One region of the Kosakonia oryzendophytica genome, then DNA from elsewhere that is predicted to be linked to it. Evidence: predicted binding sites of a transcription regulator. Region 1 holds the regulator's gene; each other region holds the start of a gene.
The links. The regulator PurR, encoded in region 1, represses purine synthesis genes. The targets are predictions, from matches to a motif close to CANGCAAACGTTTGCNTG.
Positions count from the first base shown of each region.

Region 2: a site for PurR is predicted at 3,781-3,798, ahead of purT (formate-dependent phosphoribosylglycinamide formyltransferase). Genes of this name have one in related genera too.
Region 3: a site for PurR is predicted at 3,035-3,052, ahead of gcvT (glycine cleavage system aminomethyltransferase GcvT). Genes of this name have one in related genera too.
Region 4: a site for PurR is predicted at 4,060-4,077, ahead of purM (phosphoribosylformylglycinamidine cyclo-ligase). Genes of this name have one in related genera too.

Region 1 is NZ_CP115659.1:2,877,413-2,882,917, forward strand. Features, by position in the region: gene O9K67_RS13895 (MFS transporter) at 1-807, opposite strand, end outside; gene cydH (cytochrome bd-I oxidase subunit CydH) at 978-1,067, opposite strand; gene purR (HTH-type transcriptional repressor PurR) at 1,365-2,390, shown strand; partial or broken gene punR (DNA-binding transcriptional activator PunR) at 2,387-3,321, opposite strand; gene punC (purine nucleoside transporter PunC) at 3,435-4,634, shown strand; gene cfa (cyclopropane fatty acyl phospholipid synthase) at 4,932-5,505, shown strand, end outside.
Region 2 is NZ_CP115659.1:2,119,567-2,125,071, forward strand. Features, by position in the region: gene edd (phosphogluconate dehydratase) at 8-1,819, shown strand; gene kdgA (bifunctional 4-hydroxy-2-oxoglutarate aldolase/2-dehydro-3-deoxy-phosphogluconate aldolase) at 1,857-2,498, shown strand; gene purT (formate-dependent phosphoribosylglycinamide formyltransferase) at 2,564-3,742, opposite strand; gene O9K67_RS10395 (YebG family protein) at 3,875-4,216, shown strand; gene yebF (protein YebF) at 4,275-4,628, shown strand; gene O9K67_RS10405 (tellurite resistance TerB family protein) at 4,716-5,378, shown strand; gene ptrB (oligopeptidase B) at 5,456-5,505, shown strand, end outside.
Region 3 is NZ_CP115659.1:853,712-859,216, reverse strand. Features, by position in the region: gene gcvP (aminomethyl-transferring glycine dehydrogenase) at 1-1,254, opposite strand, end outside; gene gcvH (glycine cleavage system protein GcvH) at 1,433-1,822, opposite strand; gene gcvT (glycine cleavage system aminomethyltransferase GcvT) at 1,848-2,942, opposite strand; gene ubiI (FAD-dependent 2-octaprenylphenol hydroxylase) at 3,367-4,569, opposite strand; gene ubiH (2-octaprenyl-6-methoxyphenyl hydroxylase) at 4,589-5,505, opposite strand, start outside.
Region 4 is NZ_CP115659.1:1,383,139-1,388,643, reverse strand. Features, by position in the region: gene bepA (beta-barrel assembly-enhancing protease) at 1-669, shown strand, start outside; gene arsC (arsenate reductase (glutaredoxin)) at 682-1,038, shown strand; gene O9K67_RS06790 (DnaA inactivator Hda) at 1,080-1,781, opposite strand; gene uraA (uracil permease) at 1,881-3,167, opposite strand; gene upp (uracil phosphoribosyltransferase) at 3,278-3,904, opposite strand; gene purM (phosphoribosylformylglycinamidine cyclo-ligase) at 4,139-5,176, shown strand; gene purN (phosphoribosylglycinamide formyltransferase) at 5,173-5,505, shown strand, end outside.

The DNA.
Region 1 (5,505 bases):
AAGTGTTCCGGTCACAGAACGGTCCGCCAGTTTACCGCCAAGATAGTTGCCGATGGAGAACCCAACGCCAATCAGCACCAGCATTGCCGTAATAAAGACAGGCGTCGCATCTGTGATGGTCCGCAGAACCGGTGAAATGTAGGTATACAGCGTGAACATCGCCCCTGCCCCTAATACTGTGGTCAGCAGTGCAGACAAGACCTGCGGGCGCATCAGCACCGCCAGCTCTTTACGCACCTCAGGGCGTTCTCCGGTGCCGCCTTTCGGCAGTGAGAAGAACAGACTCAGCATGGCGACAATGCCCAGTGCCGCAGTTGCCATAAACGACATGCGCCAGCCAATGGTTTCACCCAGCCAGGTCGCAGCCGGCACCCCACCGATATTGGCGATGGTTAGCCCCATAAACATGGTGGCGACGGCGCTGGCTTGTTTTTCTTTGGCAACAACGCTTGCAGCAACCACCGATCCCAGGCCAAAGAATGCCCCGTGATTGAGACTGGTGACGATACGCGCCAGCATCAGGGTGGCGTAATTCGGTGCAATCGCCGACAACACATTACCCAGCGTAAAAATCGCCATCAAAAAAATCAGCGCGTTGCGTCTGCCGCGATGAGAAAGCAGTAAGGTCATTAACGGCGCACCGACCATTACGCCGACAGCATAGGCGCTAATCAGCATCCCCGCCGCCGGGATAGAAACGTCAACGCCGCGGGCAATCACCGGCAGTAATCCCATCGGGGAGAACTCGGTCGTACCGATGCCAAAGGCGCCAATCGCCAGGGCAAGCAAAGGGAAATTCATTTTCATAAACTGACTCCGGAAAAGCCGTGTCGATTCGGGACACTGTCGCAGAAGTCAAAAGTATGACATCAATCACAAAAAACAGCAGTTAGCGGAATGACAAAAGAGTATTGCAAAATTGATAACAATGGCGGGGATGAAAACGGAGGGGGAACCCGGTTCCCCCTCGCGCAGAATCAATGCAGTGCAGCAGTCAGGGCGCCGAAAACGATCAGACCCAGCACGATGACGGTAGTGAACAGTGAATACTTCAGGTCGGTGCTCATCAATTTTCTCCGTTTTAATTTCCACACAAAAAGTGAGATAGCGCATTTTTGCACAAATAAACGTAAAAATCTTGCAGGAATTAGCGTGTCAGATGTTTTATCACTTCCCCTTTTGCTCAAGATCAGACAAAATTCGACGCTAAATTTATTAGCGTACCGGCCATTGACTCCCCTCCTGACGTCCAGTGTCTTTTTCCCGGCGTACCGCACCCCCATTCATGGGTACAGGGTGATTGAAGGCAAACGTTTACCTTATGTATTATCAGGAGCTTGAGATATGGTCTGGAGTGACATCTGATGGCAACGATCAAAGACGTAGCGAAGCGAGCAAACGTTTCCACCACAACCGTATCACACGTAATTAACAAAACACGTTTTGTCGCCGAAGAGACGCGCAATGCTGTGTGGGCGGCGATCAAAGAGCTGCATTATTCACCGAGCGCCGTGGCGCGCAGCCTGAAGGTGAATCACACCAAATCGATCGGCCTGCTGGCCACCAGCAGCGAAGCAGCCTACTTTGCCGAAATCATTGAGGCTGTTGAGAAGAAGTGCTTCCAGAAAGGCTACACCCTGATTCTTGGTAATGCCTGGAATAACCTGGAAAAACAGCGCGCTTACTTGTCGATGATGGCGCAAAAGCGTGTTGATGGTCTGCTGGTAATGTGTTCCGAGTATCCGGAATCCCTACTGAGCATGCTGGAAGAGTATCGCCATATCCCGATGGTCGTTATGGACTGGGGCGAAGCCAAAGCCGACTTTACTGACACGGTGATCGATAACGCCTTTGAAGGCGGTTATATGGCCGGGCGTTATCTGATCGAACGCGGCCACCGCGATATCGGTGTGATCCCGGGTCCGCTTGAGCGCAACACCGGCGCGGGCCGTCTCGCCGGCTTTATGAAAGCAATGGAAGAAGCCACCATTTCCGTACCGGAAAGCTGGATTGTCCAGGGCGACTTTGAACCTGAGTCTGGTTATCGCGCCATGCAGCAGATCCTTGCACAGACGCATCGCCCGACAGCCGTTTTCTGCGGCGGCGATATTATGGCCATGGGTGCGCTGTGTGCGGCCGACGAGATGGGATTACGCGTCCCACAGGATATTTCGGTGATCGGGTATGACAATGTGCGTAACTCCCGCTTCTTCACGCCGTCACTGACCACAATACACCAGCCGAAAGATTCGCTGGGTGAAACTGCGTTTACCATGCTGCTTGACCGTATTGTGAATAAACGCGAAGAGTCGCAATCCATTGAAGTGCATCCGCGTCTGATCGAGCGTCGCTCAGTCGCCGATGGTCCGTTCCGCGACTACCGCCGTTAATCCCCTTTTGCGGGAGCCCTTATTCCGGCTCCCGCAACCATTCCCGATTCAGCGTTTCACTGTCCCCCAGGTACTCAAGAAGCCAGTTCAGTGCAGGTGATGCCTCGTTCTGCTGCCACGTCAGGCAACAAGCGGCATCTGGGAAGGGATTTTCCAGCTCCAGCGCCACCCACTCCCCGCGATCGAGCCAGGGCCTGGCAAAATGCGCCGGGACCATTCCCACGCACAACCCGGCAGACAGACAGGCTTCGGATGATTTCCAGTCCGGTACTATCACGCGTTTCTGGTTATCCAGCAGCCAGGTAATGCGCTTTGGTAACGAGCGTGATGTATCTTCCTGTATCAGTGAGGGCCAGTTACGCAACGTCTCATCACTTAATGGGCCCGGCAGCGCCGCCAGCGGATGCCGACAGGAAACCACACACTTCCAGCTCAGCATTCCCATATCGCGAAAAGCATAGCGCCCACCGACCGGGATAGCCTGCGTTGCACCAATAGCCAGTTCAACACGCCCGTCGGCCAGTGCATCCCAGACGCCGTTAAACACTTCCTGATAAACCTGGAGTTCCACATCGCTAAAGTGACGATAAAAATCGACGATCAGCTGTCGTGTGCGTTCGGGTCTGACAATGTTGTCCACCGCAATCGCCAGTTGCCCGCGCCAGCCATTCGCAATCTGCTGGCACTGTTGACGGGTGACCTGCATTTTTTTGATAACAGAACGCCCTTCTTTCAAAAACCAGACGCCAGCGGGCGTTAACTCCACATCGCGGTGACGCCGTTCAAACAGTGGAACCGCCAGCCACTCCTCCAGTTGCCTCACGGTGTAGCTGACAGCAGAAGGCACGCGGTGCAACTCCTGAGCCGCGCCGCTAAAACTGCCGTTACGCGCCACAGCATCTACCACTTCCAGCGAATATTCTGACCACATAATCTGCCTGCAAAAAATTTGAAACCATTGCGCAAATATTAGCGTTTCACAAGGGAGAATGCACTCCTTACACTCGACAACCCTGATAACCTGCACAAAGAAGAGATACCACAATGCAACCTGGCAAAGGATTTTTAGTCTGGCTCGCGGGATTAAGCGTGCTGGGCTTTTTAGCCACCGATATGTACCTGCCCGCGTTCAGCGCTATTCAGCAAGATTTAGAGACCTCCTCCGCTGTTGTCAGCGCCACATTGAGCCTGTTTCTGGCCGGGTTTGCCGTTGCACAACTGCTGTGGGGACCGTTATCGGATCGCTATGGGCGCAAACCGATTCTGTTAACCGGCCTGGGGATTTTCGCTGTGGGCTGTCTGGGAACAGTATGGGTGCGGGACGCCACGCTGTTATTGGTGCTGCGTTTTGTACAGGCCGTCGGGGTTTGCGCCGCAACAGTAAGCTGGCAGGCGCTGGTCACGGATTATTACCCGTCACACCGTGTTAACCGTATTTTCGCCACAATTATGCCGCTGGTCGGGCTGACACCCGCGCTGGCCCCCCTGCTCGGCGCGTGGATCCTTGCGCATCTCGGCTGGCAGGCAATCTTTGCCACGCTGCTGGTGATTACGCTGGTGTTGATGATCCCGGCGTTACGCCTGAAATCGTCGGCTGAGGCAACGGCGCCGGATGAGCAGTCGCTGACATTTATGGATCTGCTGCGCGCCCGCGACTATCGTGGCAATGTGATTATCTATGCTGCCTGTTCCGCCAGTTTCTTCGCCTGGCTGACCGGCTCACCGTTTATCCTGCATGAGATGGGGTACGGCCCCTCTGCGATTGGCCTGAGCTATGTACCACAGACCATTGCATTTTTGGTGGGGGGTTATGGTTGCCGCGCTGCGCTACAGAAGTGGCAAGGCGAACAACTGCTTCCCTGGTTGCTAAGTGCGTTTGCCCTCAGCGTGATGACCACCTGGGCGGTCGGCTTTATGCCGAACGTGTCGCTGACCGCACTGCTGATCCCGTTCTGCGTTATGGCAATGGCCAATGGCGCTATTTATCCCATCGTGGTTGCCCAGGCATTACGCCCTTTTCCGCAGGCAACCGGCCGTGCCGCCGCGCTGCAAAATACGCTGCAACTTGGGTTGTGCTTCCTCGCAAGCCTGGTGGTCTCATGGCTTATCGCCACGCCGCTACTGACCACCACCAGCGTAATGCTGTCGATGGTACTGCTGGCGACGCTGGGATATCGTCTGCAAAGGCAACCGCATCGCAGGTATGCGAAAGAGGCCACCACAACAGCATCCTCACGGGGATAGTCGCTGCGGCGATTATCCCTAAGTCACTGATTAGCATGCTAACAGTTTTCTGTTGAATCACCTGATTTTGAAGCCTATACTAAATTTCGCTGTTTTATAAATACGATAAATATTATGTAGTAACGGGCGTCGGATTACGCCCGTTTCACCATGGATGGCCTTTCGGCAAGGGTTCTCCCTTCCTCTGTTCTACGTCGGATATCAGCCTCACGGCGAAAACCGTGAGATTTCTCACAAGCCCGAAAAAGCGTCTACGCTGTTTGAAGGTTCTGATCACTGGTTAGTGATGGAGAAGTTATGAGTTCATCGTGTATAGAAGAAGTCAGCGTACGGGATGATAATTGGTTCCGTATAGCAAACGAGCTACTGAGCCGCGCCGGTATCCAGGTTAATGGCCCCGCAGCTTCAGATATTCAGGTGAAAAATCCTGATTTTTTCAAACGCGTTTTACAGGAAGGTTCGCTCGGACTCGGCGAAAGTTATATGGATGGCTGGTGGGATTGCGACCGGCTGGACATCTTCTTCACCAAAGTTCTCCGCGCCGGCCTGGAAAACCAACTCCCGCACCACCTGAAAGACACTCTCCGCATTGCCGGAGCAAGATTATTTAATCTGCAGAGTAAGAAACGGGCCTGGATTGTGGGTAAAGAGCATTACGATCTCGGTAATGACTTGTTTACCCGCATGCTGGATCCGCAGATGCAATACTCTTGCGCCTACTGGAAAGAGGCCGACACCCTTGAGGACGCGCAACTGGCTAAACTGAGGCTTTGCTGTGAAAAGTTGCAGTTAAGACCCGGGATGCGCGTGCTCGATATTGGTTGTGGATGGGGCGGGCTGGCGCAATTTATGGCGCAAAATTACGGCGTCA
Region 2 (5,505 bases), 760 kb from region 1:
AGCCTCTATGAACCCGACAATGTTACGCGTAACAAATCGTATTATTGAACGTTCGCGCGAAACCCGCTCAGCCTACCTTGCCCGCATCGAACAGGCGAAAAGCAGCACGGTACGCCGCTCATCACTAGCATGCGGCAATCTGGCGCACGGATTCGCTGCCTGCCAGCCCGAGGATAAAGCCTCACTCAAAAGTATGTTGCGCAACAACATCGCCATCATCACTTCCTACAATGATATGCTGTCTGCGCACCAGCCCTATGAAACCTACCCGACTATCCTGCGCAAAGCGCTGCATTCCGTTAATGCGGTGGGGCAGGTTGCCGGCGGTGTTCCGGCGATGTGTGATGGCGTTACCCAAGGGCAGGACGGTATGGAGCTTTCACTGCTTAGCCGTGAAATTATCGCCATGTCGGCTGCGGTAGGCCTGTCACACAATATGTTTGATGGCGCGTTATATCTCGGTGTGTGCGACAAAATTGTCCCCGGCCTTGCGATGGCGGCGCTCTCATTTGGTCATTTACCCGCGCTGTTCGTGCCGTCAGGCCCAATGGCCAGCGGTCTGGCGAACAAAGAAAAAGTACGTATCCGCCAGCTTTATGCTGAAGGTAAAGTCGATCGCATGGCGCTGCTGGAATCTGAAGCTGCGTCTTATCATGCACCGGGCACCTGTACTTTCTATGGCACTGCCAACACCAATCAGATGGTGATTGAATTTATGGGCATGCAGTTACCCGGTTCCTCTTTTGTGCATCCGGATGCCCCGCTGCGACAGGCTTTAACCGAAGCGGCTGCACGTCAGGTAACGCGTCTCACCGGCAATGGCAACGAATGGATGCCGCTTGGCAAGATGATTGACGAAAAAGTGGTGGTAAATGGCATCGTTTCGCTGCTGGCAACGGGCGGCTCAACCAACCACACCATGCACCTGGTGGCGATGGCTCGCGCGGCGGGCATTATTATCAACTGGGATGATTTCTCTGACCTTTCTGATGTAGTGCCGTTGCTGGCACGCCTCTATCCGAATGGCCCGGCCGACATTAACCACTTCCAGGCGGCAGGTGGCGTTCCGGTTCTGATGCGCGAGCTGCTCAAAGGCGGCCTGCTGCATGAAGACGTCAATACGGTGGCGGGCTTTGGTCTGACTCGCTACACCAACGAACCGTGGCTGAATAATGGTGAGCTTGACTGGCGTCCTGGCGCTGAGGTCTCGCTCGATGCCGATGTCATTGCCACCTTTGATAAACCGTTCTCCAAACACGGCGGCACCAAGGTACTGAGTGGTAACCTTGGCCGTGCTGTCATGAAGACCTCCGCCGTGCCGGTGGAAAATCAGATTATTGAAGCGCCGGCGATTGTTTTTGAAAGCCAGCATGACGTGTTGCCGGCCTTCGATGCAGGTTTGCTGGACCGTGACTGCGTGGTTGTTGTACGTCATCAGGGGCCAAAAGCGAACGGAATGCCAGAATTACATAAACTCATGCCGCCACTTGGTGTATTATTGGACCGCCGTTTCAAAATAGCTTTAGTAACCGATGGACGGCTCTCAGGTGCATCGGGTAAAGTGCCGTCGGCGATCCACGTAACACCAGAGGCTTATGATGGTGGATTGCTGGCGAAAGTGCGTGATGGCGATATCATCCGGGTCAACGGGCAGACGGGAGAATTAACGCTGCTGGTGGATGAAAACGAACTTGCCGCACGTCAACCACATATTCCTGACCTGAGCGCGATGCGCGTGGGCACAGGGCGCGAAATGTTCGGCGCACTGCGGGAGAAACTTTCCGGGGCGGAGCAGGGCGCAACCTGTATCACTTTTTAAGACGACACGATTTTAGTTCTGGCGAGAGAAAAACCTGATGAAAAACTGGAAAACGAGTGCAGAAACAATCCTGAAAACTGGCCCGGTTGTGCCGGTGATCGTAGTGAACAAACTGGAACACGCGGTGCCGATGGCGAAAGCGCTGGTTGCCGGAGGCGTTCGCGTTCTGGAAGTGACTCTGCGCACCGCTTGTGCCATAGACGCTATCCGTGCGATTGCTAAAGAAGTGCCGGACGCGATTGTTGGTGCGGGCACCGTGCTGAACCCGCAGCAACTGGCGGAAGTGACCGCTGCGGGTGCGCAGTTCGCCATCAGCCCGGGTCTGACCGAACCGCTGCTGAAGGCCGCAACGGAAGGCTCAATCCCGCTGATCCCGGGTATCAGCACCGTTTCCGAACTGATGCTGGGCATGGACTACGGTCTGAAAGAGTTTAAATTTTTCCCGGCTGAAGCGAATGGCGGCACCAAAGCGCTGCAAGCCATTGCCGGTCCGTTTGCGCATGTGCGTTTCTGCCCGACTGGCGGGATTTCTCCGGCAAACTACCGTGACTACCTGGCGCTGAAAAGTGTGCTGTGCATCGGCGGTTCCTGGTTGGTGCCGGCAGATGCGCTGGAAGCAGGTGATTATGACCGCATCACTAAACTGGCACGTGAAGCGGTAGAAGGCGCGAAGCAGTAACCGTGCGGCGGGTCTAACCCCGCCAGCCATAAAGCCCGCTCAGCGTTACTGCTGGCGGGCTTTTTTTATCCCTGAACGTTAACGGTCTTCGCTGCCGTAATCGCCCGTTGTACGGCGGTTTCGACATTCTCGCCCGTCGCCAGCGCGACGCCCAGTCGACGGGAGCCGTCGATTTCCGGTTTGCCGAACAGGCGCAACTGCACACCAGCGCCCACCGCTTCATGCACGTTATCGAAGGTCACATTCCGGCTGCTCAAACGCGGCAGGATGACCGCCGAAGCAGACGGGCCATACTGGCGGATGTCGCCAACAGGCAAGCCGAGGAAGGCGCGCACGTGCAGCGCGAACTCGGAGAGATCCTGCGAAATCAGCGTAACCATACCGGTATCATGCGGTCGCGGAGAGACTTCGCTGAAGATGACTTCATCGCCACACACGAATAACTCCACGCCAAACAGACCGTGACCACCGAGCGCCAGGACGACTTTGCGGGCAATCTCTTCCGCGCGTTGCAGCGCGACGGTGGACATCTGCTGCGGCTGCCAGGATTCACGATAATCCCCGTCTTCCTGACGGTGGCCAATGGGAGCGCAAAAATGCACGCCATCCACCGCGCTGACTGTCAAAAGCGTGATTTCAAAATCAAAGTGGACCACGCCTTCGACAATCACGCGACCGGCTCCGGCACGGCCGCCTTGTTGTGCATATTCCCAGGCTTTAGCTAACTGGTCAGTACTTTTAATAAAGCTCTGGCCTTTGCCAGATGAACTCATAACCGGCTTAACAATACACGGCAACCCAATCTCTTCAACCGCCTGATGGAATGCGGCTTCACTGTCAGCAAAACGGTAACTGGACGTCGGAAGCTGGAGTTCTTCCGCCGCGAGACGACGAATGCCCTCACGGTTCATTGTCAGCTTTGCAGCACGCGCACAGGGGACAACGTGCTGGCCTTGTGCTTCCAGTTCAATCAGCGTATCGGTGGCGATGGCTTCGATTTCCGGCACAATGAAATGGGGTTTTTCTTGCGCTACCAGCGCTTTCAGCGCCTCTCCATCCAGCATATTAATAACATGCGAACGGTGGGCGACATGCATTGCCGGGGCATCGGCATAGCGGTCAACGGCAATCACTTCGATGCCGAGACGTTGGCACTCAATGGCCACTTCTTTGCCCAGTTCGCCGGAACCGAGTAACATCACGCGAGTTGCTGCAGGGCGCAGCGCAGTACCTAAAAGAGTCATAGCAGCTTACCGTTGGGAAAAAATCTGCGCGCAGTATAAACGAAAACGTTTGCGTCTGTCTTTTATCACTTGCGATGGTTTTTTCATCGCGCTACTATACTGTATAAATAAACAGTTAAATGAGGCTGCATCATGGCGGTAGAAGTTAAATACGTAGTCATTAGAGAAGGTGAGGAAAAAATGTCTTTTGCCAGCAAAAAGGAAGCGGATGCTTACGATAAGATGCTTGATCTGGCGGAAGTTCTGGGTGACTGGTTAGGCGCAGGTCCGGTCACACTGGAAGACGAAACACGTGACCAAATGGCGCTGTGGCTTGCCGAACAAAAAGACGCACTTAGCAGCATCCTTAAGTCCGGCAAATTGCCTGGAACAGAGGCACAGGAACCTGAAATGTCACCGGCGGCGGATGTGGAGAGTGAGCCGACAGACACCGTCGACATTAAAAGCGCAGCCAAACGCGCGAAAGTTGCCTGATCTTGCACTGCCTGTAATTTGTACCATGCTTTGAAGGGGTAAAAACCAGGAGATAAGCATGAAAATAGCAGGGGTTTTCGCCAGCTTTCTTTTGCTGGCGGGCAGTGCAGCGGCGCATGCCGCTAACGATAAGTCGGTGAAGTTTCCCTCGTGCGAGGGGCTTAACGCTGAAGGCATTGCCGCCAGCGTTAAGCGTGACTATTTGCAAAATCGCATTGTTCGTTGGGCAGACGATCAAAAAAAACTTGGACAGGCTGATCCTGTGGCCTGGATCAGCACCAAGGATATTGTCGGCAAGGGCGATAAATGGGCTGTACCGTTAACCGTACGCGGGAAAAGCACTGATATCCACTATAAAGTGGTGATCGACTGCAAGGCCGGTACGGCGGACTATCAACCACAACCTGACTGACACAATTTTCCCATCTTTTGCAGAGTCAGACATTTCCTGACATCCCCTCGCTTACTCTGAGCGCACCATTATCAGTAGGCGAGGGACATCATGAGTTGGTTAAATCAATTACAGTCGCTGCTTGGTCAGAAAGGCGGAGCAGTATCTTCTTCCTCAGACGCGCAGGGGTTAAGCAAACTGCTGGTACCCGGTGCGCTGGGTGGTCTTGCCGGACTGCTGGTTGCCAGTAAATCATCGCGTAAACTTCTGGCCAAATACGGTACCAGCGCCTTGCTGGTTGGCGGTGGTGCGGTAGCCGGCAGCGTGCTGTGGAATAAATACAAAGATCGTATCCGTGATGCTCACCAGGGTGAGCCCCAGTTTGGTCAACACCATTCACCGTTGGATGTGCGCACAGAACGCCTGATCCTGGCACTGGTCTTTGCAGCCAAAAGTGATGGTCATATCGATGACAAGGAACGCGCGGCTATCGAACAACAACTTCGAGAAGCAGGCGTGGAAGAGCAGGGACGGGCGCTAATCGCGCAGGCCATTGAGCAGCCTCTTGAGCCTGAACGGCTGGCGCGGGGTGTCAAAAACGAAGAAGAAGCGTTGGAAATCTATTTCCTCAGTTGCGCTGTTATCGATATCGATCACTTTATGGAGCGCAGTTACCTTAACGCGTTGGGCGATGCGCTAAAAATCCCTGCCGATGTGCGTGAAGGGATTGAAGAGGATCTTAAGCAACAAAAACATGCTCTCCCGCAATAACAACTGCTACGTTTCGCTTGCATCGCGCGCGGGTTTTGCCACCCTTATAGGTATGTAAAACTAAAAAGAACAGTGCTATGCCGCCGAAAGCGAAAAGAATCCCCCATGCCCTGACTGTGCATGGTGA
Region 3 (5,505 bases), 2.0 Mb from region 1:
GTTGAGGATATCACTGCGCAGGTTAATTTCCTGCGCTTCAGCGCGGGCCAGCACGGCGGCTTTATCCGCCACATCCACACACAGCGTGTCGAAGTAGTGCGCATGACGCAGTTTCAGACCTTTACGCTGCAAACCCGCCGCCAGGATATCGGTCAGGCGGTGAATACGCCCGGCGATACGTTTCAGCCCTACCGGACCGTGGAAAACCGCGTACAGACTGGCGATATTGGCCAGCAGAACCTGCGAAGTACAAATGTTGGAGTTCGCTTTCTCACGGCGGATATGCTGTTCACGCGTCTGCATCGCCATGCGCAGCGCGGTATTACCGGCGGCATCTTTAGATACGCCGATAATACGGCCAGGCATAGAGCGCTTGAATTCGTCTTTTGCGGCAAAGAAAGCCGCATGCGGGCCACCGTAGCCCATTGGCACGCCAAAGCGTTGCGCGGAGCCAAATACAATATCAGCTCCCTGCTTACCTGGCGCAGTCAAATATACCAACGTCATCAGGTCGGCAGCGACGCTGACGATAATTTTGCGGTTTTTCAGTTCGGTAATAAGCGCGCTGTAATCGTGTACTTCACCGGTGGTGCCCACCTGCTGGAGCAGCACGCCGAACACATCCTGGTGATCCAATACTTTGTCGGCGGCATCCACAATCACGTCAAACCCGAAGGTTCCGGCACGGGTACGGACCACATCCAGCGTTTGCGGATGAACATCGTCCGCAACAAAGAAGCGATTCGCCCCTTTCAGTTTGCTGACGCGCTTCGCCATCGCCATCGCTTCAGCCGCCGCAGTGGCTTCATCCAGCAATGACGCAGAAGCCATATCCAGCCCGGTCAAATCCAGCGTCACCTGCTGGAAATTGAGCAGTGCTTCCAGACGACCCTGTGACACTTCCGGCTGGTAAGGGGTGTAGGCGGTGTACCAGCCCGGATTTTCCAGCATATTGCGCAGAATAACCGGCGGTAGCTGCACGGCGGTGTAGCCCATGCCAATGTAAGACTTAAAGCGCTTGTTACGTCCGGCAATCGCTTTCAGTTCGGCCAGGGCCGCGAATTCGGTGGTTGGCTCTCCAACCTGCGGCGGAGTGGCAAGCTGGATGTCTTTTGGCACGATCTGGCCGATCAGTGCATTTAATGAATCCGCGCCAACAGTATTCAGCATCTCCAGCTGTTGCTGAGCATCCGGCCCAATGTGACGTTCAATGAAAGCGCCACGGTTTTCAAGCTGGCTTAAAGTCTGTGTCATGAGCGATGGTTCCTGAAACGTGCAGTGAATCGTGTTTGGACATTATCTGAATACGCTAAATCATTCATTCGCGTTGCAGGAGGGCGGTAACATAGCCACTCCCCAGACGCTTACATCAGCAGGTGACCGGGGTGGGCGAGGAGGTTACCGCGTTTGCAACGCGAAGAATGACGCGTATTTATTCGTCTTCCAGCAGCGCCGCGTAAGCCGTGGCATCCAGCAGCGCAGCCACTTCCGCTTCGTCACTGGCTTTGATTTTGAAGATCCAGCCTTCACCGTAGGGCTCGCTGTTAACCAGTTCAGGCGCGTCATTCAGCGCGTCGTTCACCGCGACAACTTCACCGCCGATAGGCGCATAAATGTCCGACGCGGCTTTTACCGACTCCGCCACGGCGCAATCGTCACCCGCAGCAACGGTTGTCCCCACGTCTGGCAGGTCAACAAACACCATATCGCCCAGCAGTTCCTGCGCGTGTTCGGTGATACCAACGGTGTAGGTACCGTCCGCCTCTTTGCGCAGCCACTCGTGTTCTTTGCTGTATTTCAGATCGCCAGGTACATTGCTCATCTCAATCTCTCCAGATAAAAAAAGGTTACGCGACGGCTTTGCCAGCACGCACAAAAATCGGTTTGGTCACTTTGACCGGCATTTCACGGTTGCGGATTTGCACCACTGCTGTTTCGCCAATACCAGCAGGTACGCGCGCCAGTGCAATACTGTAGCCAAGCGTCGGTGAGAAGGTTCCGCTGGTGATCACGCCTTCCTGAACATTGCCCTGGTTATCGGTGAAGCGTACCGGCAGTTCGTTGCGCAGCACACCTTTCTCGGTCATCACTAACCCAACCAGTTGCTCAGTGCCTTTTTCCCGCTGTACTTCCAGCGCTTCACGACCGATAAAATTGCGATCCTGCGGCTCCCAGGCAATGGTCCAGCCCATATTGGCCGCCAGCGGAGAAACGCTTTCATCCATTTCCTGACCATACAGGTTCATACCGGCTTCCAGACGCAGTGTATCGCGCGCGCCAAGGCCACAAGGTTTAACACCCGCGCCCAGCAATGCCTGCCAGAAGTCAGCCGCACGTTCATTCGGCAGCGCAATTTCATAGCCCGCTTCACCGGTATAACCGGTGGTCGCGATAAAAAGTCCATCAACATCAACGCCAAAGAAAGGTTTCATCCCGGCAACCGCGCTGCGCTGTGCATCGCTGAATAATGACGCGGCTTTCGCCTGCGCGTTCGGCCCCTGGACGGCGATCAGCGACAAATCATCACGCACGGTGAGTTCAATGGCGAAGGGTTCAGCGTGTTGGGCAATCCAGGAGAGGTCTTTTTCGCGGGTGGCGGAGTTAACAACGAGGCGGAAGAAATCTTCAGTGAAGTAATAAACGATCAGGTCATCAATGACACCGCCCGAGGCGTTTAGCATGCCGGTGTAAAGCGCTTTACCGGGCTTCGTGAGTTTCGCGACATCGTTAGCCAGTAAGTAGCGTAAAAACTCGCGGGTGCGTGCACCTTTGAGATCAACGATGGTCATATGCGACACATCAAACATACCAGCGTCGGTGCGCACTGCATGATGTTCATCAATCTGCGAGCCGTAATGCAACGGCATCATCCAGCCATGGAAGTCCACCATGCGGGCGCCGCACAGTGTGTGTTGTTCATACAAAGGGGTCTGCTGAGCCATCTTTTCCTCGTCGAATAAGCTGAGCCATCACGCTCGCCGGTGGCGTTTAATCACGCCGCCAAAAGCCGGGTTCACGACCTGTTGCAGGCCGCGACGCAAACGTTCTCTTTCGCCTGAACTTATCACCGAAAGCGGCGCTTAACCATAAGGTAAAATGGGCCATCACATTAGCTTATGACCTGTTTAGCCCAAAAACGGATAAGATGATTACACTGGATGAATGACGTAATGAGTGCACAAACCATTACAAAAAGGGGAATGCCAGGGTCATTTCCAGCATTTCACTCCGCAAAAAAGCGAATTTTGCCGCATAAGAAAAAACATGACATGAGAAAATCTAATCTGAAAAAAGCGGTGAAATTAGATTATTTCAAATGAGAAGTGCGAGCCCTTCCCGTTACCGGGAAGGGAAAATGTGACGGGGTTAACGTAACCACTCAGGGAGATCGTTCAGGCCTAATGCCTGACGCAGTAACTGACTTTTCACACCGGGGAGCGTATCGGCCAGTTTCAGGCCAATATCACGCAGCAATTTTTTCGCCGGGTTGGCACCGGCAAACAATTCGCGAAATCCCTGCATACCGGCCAGCATCAGTGCCGCACTGTGTTTGCGGCTGCGCTCATAGCGACGCAGATAAAGGTGCTGGCCAATATCTTTGCCCTCGGTGCGTAAACGACGCAGTTCGGCAATTAACTCCGCCGCATCCATAAAGCCAAGGTTTACGCCCTGCCCGGCCAGCGGATGGATGGTGTGCGCGGCATCGCCCACCAGCGCCAGCCGATGCGCGGCAAACTGACGTGCATAACGCCCGGTCAACGGGTAAACCTGGCGCTCGCTTTCCACATGGCAAAGCCCAAGGCGGTTATCAAACGCCATACACAGCGCCTGGTTAAACGCCTCATCGCTTGCCTGCTGCATGGCCTTTGCCTGCTCCGGAGGCAACGACCAGACAATTGAGCAGAGATGCGGGTCGCTAAGCGGCAGGAAGGCGAGAATACCATCGTGATGAAATACCTGGCGCGCCACCGCCTGATGGGGCTCTTCCGTGCGGATAGTCGCCACTAAAGCATGATGGTGATAATCCCAGAACGTCAGTGGAATATCGGCTTTGTTACGCAGCCAGGAGTTAGCGCCATCGGCACCGATCACCAGCCGCGCAGTCAGCATCGTGCCATCTTTTAACGTAAGAAAGGCTTCATTTTCGCCCCACGCAACTTGTTGCAGCTCCGCTGGGGCAAGCGTTGTCACATCCGGGCATTGCTGTGCTTTATCCCACAACGCCTGATGGATCACCGCATTTTCAATGATGTAGCCAAGGTGATCGTACCCCATTTTCTGGTCATCAAAAGCAATACGCCCGAAGCTGTCTTTATCCCACACTTCCATGCCGTGATAGCAACCCGCGCGACGGGCAATAATGTTTGACCACACGCCCAGATGACTCAGCAGTTTTTCGCTGGCAGCGTTGATCGCTGAAACGCGTAACGCAGGGGGCGCATCGTCAGCCAGCGGCGCAGGAAGCTGCTGCTCAAGCACCGCCACACGCAATCCGCTACCTTGTAACCCGCACGCCAGCGCCAGCCCCACCATACCGCCGCCGACAATCGCAACATCAACACTCTGCACTCTAACGCTCCTTTGATCCTTAACGCGCAACCCAACCAAGGGTTCGCTGCGCCAGCGCATCGCGCGCCGGGGTGAATAGATCCATCGCCATAAGCCCGATATTGCGTCCAACAACCAACGGAGCCCAATGGTTCGCAAACAGATGCACCAGCCCGTCGGTCACCCCAATGGTCGATTTTTTATCCGCATAACGACGATCGCGATAGCGGGTCAGCACCGGGAACTCCCCCACATCCTGCTGCGCGCCTGCGGCCTGCGCCAGCGTTTCCGCCAGCGTCATTACATCGCGCATGCCAAGGTTAAAACCCTGCCCGGCAATCGGGTGCAATGTTTGCGCCGCATTACCCACCAACACGGCACGATGAGAAATGGTCGAGGATGCACAGTTCAACGCCAGGGGATAAACGGTGCGTTTGCCGGTCTGCGTAATGCGCCCGAGCCGCCAGCCGAACGCTTTTTGTAGCTCATGACAGAAACGTTCATCAGACCAGGCGGCCACGGTTTGCTGTTTTTCCAGCGGGTGGCACCACACCAATGAACAACGCCCCTGCGACATCGGTAACATGGCCAGCGGGCCATGTTCGGTAAAACGTTCGAATGCGCGTCCCTGATGTGGCACCGAAGTCGTCACATTTGCAATCACCGCGACCTGATGATAAGGCGATTGCTGCTGACTGATGCCCAACTGCTCACCCACGGCGGAGCGGGAACCATCTGCCGCCACCAGCAATTTACCGATAATTGACTCGCCATTATCCAGCGTCACACAGACCTGCCGGGCATCACGGATAAACTGGCGAACGCTCGCCGGACAATGTACAGTAACGCCCGGGGCTTTTTGCAGCAGGCTAAACAGCCGCTGACCGACATCATGCAGCTCTACCACCTGACCGAGTGCATCAAGACGATACGCCTGCGCATCCAGGGTAACGAAAC
Region 4 (5,505 bases), 1.5 Mb from region 1:
GTGGTGGTGCAATCCTCCGAGGCGTTTTATATGGCGAAAGCCAGGGCGTTAGGAATGTACAATTCCGGGCGCAATCAGTTGACCAGCGACCAGCTTGACGCCTGGGCGAAAGGCAATGTGCGTGAGCAGCGCGCCGCACAATATGGCCGGGCGTTGCAGGCGATGGATGCGAAAAACTACGCTGATGCCGCCAAAAACCTGCAACCGCTGCTCAGCGCCGATCCTGACAATGCCTGGTTCCTCGACCTGGCAACCGACATCGATTTAGGCCAGCACAAAAGCGCCGATGCCATTAAGCGTCTGAATGCCGCCCGTGAGGTAAAAACCAACCCGGTATTGCAGCTCAACCTGGCGAATGCCTTGCTCGAAGGCGGTCAGCCCGCAGAAGCGGAGCGCATCCTGAACCGTTATACCTTCAGTAATAAAGAGGATGTGAACGGCTGGGATTTGCTGGCGCAGACCGAAGCCGCGCTGAATCACCGCGATCAGGAACTTGCTGCGCGGGCGGAAGGTCTGGCGCTGGTGGGTAAACTGGATCAGGCGATAAGCTTACTGAGTAACGCCAGCGCGCAGGTGAAACTCGGCAGCCTGCAACAGGCGCGTTACGATGCGCGAATTGATCAGCTACGGCAGATGCAGCAGCGTTTCAAACCGTATCAGAAGATGTAATAAGGAGAAAAGATGTCAGACGGCGTACAAATTTACCATAACCCGCGTTGCTCAAAGAGCCGTGAGACGCTGAACCTGCTGAAAGAAAACGGCGTAGAGCCGGATGTGGTGCTCTATCTGGAAACGCCGCCGGATGCGGCAACCGTGCGTAGGTTATTGCAGATGCTGGGGATGTCCAGCGCACGGGAACTGATGCGAACAAAAGAAGATCTTTATAAAGAATTGAAACTTGGCGACAGTACGCTGTCTGAGGAAGCACTGGTTCAGACGCTGGTGGAGAATCCGAAGCTGATTGAACGCCCGATTGTGATTGCCAACGGTAAAGCGCGGATTGGTCGCCCGCCGGAGCAGGTACTGGCAATTTTATAACGCGCCCAGGCCGGAGGAAGTGGCACGAGTCCGGCCGGGTATTACAGCTTGAGGATCTCTTTCACGAACGGAATGGTCAGCTTGCGCTGCGCGGTAATGGACGCGCGATCCAGCTCGTTCAGCGTATCAAACAGGGTACGCATCTCCCTATCCAGCCGCTTGAGCAGAAAACGGCCCACGTCTTCCGGCAGTTCAAAACCCCGTAAGCGAGCACGCAACTGCAATGCCTGCAATTTATCTTCATCAGAGAGCGGTTGCAGCTTGTAGATTTGCCCCCAATCCAGCCGCGAAGCCAGATCCGGCAACCCAAGGTTAAGCTGGCGCGGAGGACGATCGCCGGTGATCAGCAACCGGGTTTTTCCCGACTCCAGAATGCGGTTATAGAGGTTGAAGATCGCCATCTCCCACAGCTCATCGCCAGCGACGCATTCGATATTGTCGATGCAGACCAACGAAAGTTGCTCCATCCCTTCCAGCACATCCGGCACAAACCAGGTGCGCTTATCCAACGGCACGTAACCCACGGCATCGCCGCGCTGGGAGAGTTCAGCACAAGCAGCATGCAGCAAATGGCTGCGCCCCGCGCCTTCACGCGACCAGATATAGATGTATCCGCTGTGTGCCTGGCGCAGAACATTTTGCAACGCCGCCAGTAAAGAGGGGTTATCACCCGGCCAGAAACTCGCGAAGGTTTCGTCATCGGGTAAATATAATGGCAGGGAGAGCTGTGCCGGTGTGTTCAGAGGGACCTCAACAGGGCTTACAAAAAACGCAGTGAGTTTATCATAAAATCCCGTTCGGTTTGAACCGGGCGTGAAACCCGGCTCAACCCCACGTAAAAATTACTTCGTTACGTCACTGTCTGGCGCATCCAGCACCACTTCTTCCGGGCGCAGCACGCTAATCAGTTTGAAGATCAGGCTCAGGCAGATCCCCACAATGGTCGCCAGCGCCATGCCTTTCAGCTCTGCCGCACCAATGTGCACTTTCGCCCCGCTCACACCGATAATCAGGATAACGGACGTCAGGATCAGGTTTTGCGCTTTGCTGTAATCCACTTTGGATTCGATCAGCACGCGGATACCGGACGCGCCGATAACCCCGTACAGCAGCAGCGAAACGCCGCCCATCACCGGTACCGGAATGATCTGGATAGCCGCCGCCAGTTTACCTACGCATGAGAGCAGAATGGCGATGATCGCCGCACCGCCAATCACCCAGGTGCTGTAGACGCGGGTGATTGCCATCACACCGATGTTCTCACCGTAGGTGGTATTTGGCGTAGAACCGAAGAAGCCGGAAATCACCGTCGACAGGCCGTTAGCAAACATCGAGCGATGCAGGCCCGGATCGCGAATCAGATCTTTTTTGATGATATTCGCTGTGACCACCAGGTGACCAACGTGCTCGGCAATCACCACCAGCGCCGCAGGCAGAATGGTAAAAATTGCAAACCACTCAAAACGCGGGGTGTAGAAGGTCGGCAAAGCGAACCAGTGCGCTTGCGCAATCGGCGTGGTGTCGACAACGCCCATCGCGAACGAGAGCGCATAGCCCGCCAGCACACCGATCAGGATCGGAATAATGGCCATAAAACCGCGGAACAGCACGGAACCAAACACCGTCACGCCCAGTGTTACCAGCGAGATGATCACGGTTTTGGAATCCGCAGACTGCCCTTCTGCAGGCAGCAGACCGGCCATGTTTGCCGCCACGCCCGCCAGCTCCAGACCGATGACCGCAACGATTGCGCCCATCGCAGCAGGCGGGAACATCACGTCCAGCCAGCCGGTACCTGCTTTTTTCACAATAAAGGAGACCAGACAGAACAGCACGCCGCACATGATAAAACCGCCCAGTGCCACTTCGTAACCCAGCGGCAACAGCAGCAACACCGGCGAGATAAAGGCGAAGCTGGAGCCTAAATATGCCGGGATTTTCCCTTTGCAAATAAAGATGTACAGCAGTGTCCCGATACCGTTAAACAGCAGCACGGTGGCCGGGTTAATGTGAAACAGGATTGGCACCAGCACGGTTGCGCCAAACATGGCGAACAAGTGCTGTAGACTAAGCGGGATGGTTTGCAAAAGCGGTGGTCTTTCACTTACCCCGATAGCACGGCGCGTCATAGTGTTTTCCTCTGAGTGTTGTTGTGTATCTCCCCGTCCTTAACGGCGGGCAGTGTTTTGAATCCCAAAAAAAAGCCGACTATCAAAGTCGGCTTTCGATTTTTAAGCAATTACTTCGTACCAAAGATTTTATCGCCGGCATCGCCGAGGCCCGGAATAATGTATCCGTGCTCGTTGAGGCCCTTATCGATCGACGCGGTGTACAGTTCCACGTCCGGGTGCGCTTTTTCCAGCGCCGCCAGACCTTCCGGTGCAGCAACCAGCACCAGCACTTTGATGCTGTGGCAGCCCGCTTTTTTCAGCAGGTCAATCGTGGCGATCATCGAACCGCCGGTTGCCAGCATCGGGTCAACCACCAGCGCCATACGCTCGTCGATATTGGACACCAGTTTCTGGAAATACGGCACCGGCTCCAGCGTCTCTTCGTTACGGTAGATGCCGACCACGCTAATGCGCGCGCTCGGTACATGCTCCAGCACACCTTCCATCATACCCAGACCTGCGCGCAGGATTGGCACAACGGTGATTTTCTTCCCTTTAATTTGCTCAACCTGGACCGGCCCGTTCCAGCCTTCGATGGTCACTTTTTCCGTTTCGAGGTCCGCAGTCGCTTCATACGTCAGCAGGCTGCCCACTTCCGAGGCGAGTTCACGAAAGCGTTTGGTGCTGATGTCGTTCTCTCGCATCAGACCCAGCTTGTGTTTGACGAGTGGGTGTTTTACTTCCACGATCTTCATACTCTTCTCCTTTCCCCAGACAGGTGGCAGCCACAAAAAAAATCGCCGGATTATACCGCTTTTTTTCCGTTGCGCTACAGGCAGGCGCTTGATCACGATCAATCAGACTGGAAAAGAGTATATCGTAAGAATCCTCAGCGCCCTGAAATAATGGACTCGCAAACGTTTGCCTTGGCTGTTAGAATTGCGCCGAATTTTATTTCTACCGCAAGTAAACGCGTGGGGACTGAAGCAGTGACCGATAAAACCTCTCTCAGCTACAAAGATGCCGGTGTTGATATCGACGCGGGCAATGCTCTGGTTGACCGAATCAAAGGCGTGGTGAAGAAAACCCGCCGACCTGAAGTGATGGGCGGTCTGGGTGGCTTCGGCGCGCTGTGCGCTCTGCCGCAAAAATATCGTGAGCCAGTACTGGTTTCCGGCACTGACGGCGTAGGCACCAAGCTGCGTCTGGCGATGGATCTGAAACGTCACGACACCATTGGCGTCGACCTGGTGGCGATGTGCGTGAACGACCTGGTGGTACAGGGTGCAGAGCCGTTGTTCTTCCTGGATTATTACGCAACCGGCAAGCTGGATGTCGATACAGCGGCCAGCGTGATCAACGGCATCGCCGAAGGGTGTCTGCAATCCGGTTGTGCGCTGGTCGGCGGTGAAACAGCAGAAATGCCGGGCATGTATCACGGTGAAGATTACGACGTAGCCGGTTTCTGTGTCGGCGTGGTGGAAAAGTCAGAAATCATCGACGGTTCAAAAGTGATCGACGGTGATGTGCTGGTAGCGCTGGCCTCCAGCGGTCCGCACTCCAACGGTTACTCCCTGGTACGCAAAGTGATCGAAGTGAGCGGTTGCGATCCGCAAACGACACAGCTTGAAGGCAAACCGCTGGCCGATCACCTGCTGGAACCAACGCGCATTTATGTGAAATCCGTGTTGGAGCTGATTGCAAGCGTAGATGTACACGCCATTGCGCACCTGACCGGCGGCGGCTTCTGGGAAAACATCCCGCGCGTACTGCCAGACAACACCCAGGCGGTCATCGACGAGTCATCCTGGCAGTGGCCGGCTGTGTTTAACTGGTTGCAAAGCGCGGGCAACGTCAGCCGCCATGAAATGTATCGTACCTTTAACTGCGGCGTCGGGATGGTGATTGCACTGCCAGCGGCTGAAGCAGATAAAGCCATCGCACTACTGAACGCTAAAGGTGAAAACGCGTGGAAAATCGGTATCATCAAAGCATCCGATTCCAGTGAGCGCGTGGTCATTGAATGAAAAATATCGTGGTGCTGATTTCCGGTAACGGAAGCAATTTGCAGGCAATTATCGACGCCTGCGAACAGAAGAAAATCAACGGCACCCTGCGGGCGGTATTCAGTAATAAGGCCGATGCGTTCGGCCTTGAACGTGCGCGGGAAGCAACAATTCCCGCACATGCCCTCACAGCAGACCAGTTCGCCAGTCGCGATGCTTTCGATCGCGAACTGATGCTGGAAATCGACGCTTATGCGCCGGATCTGGTGGTGCTGGCGGGTTATATGCGTATCCTCAGTCCGGCATTTGTCTCCCACTACGCCGGGCGTCTGTTGAATATCCACCCTTCC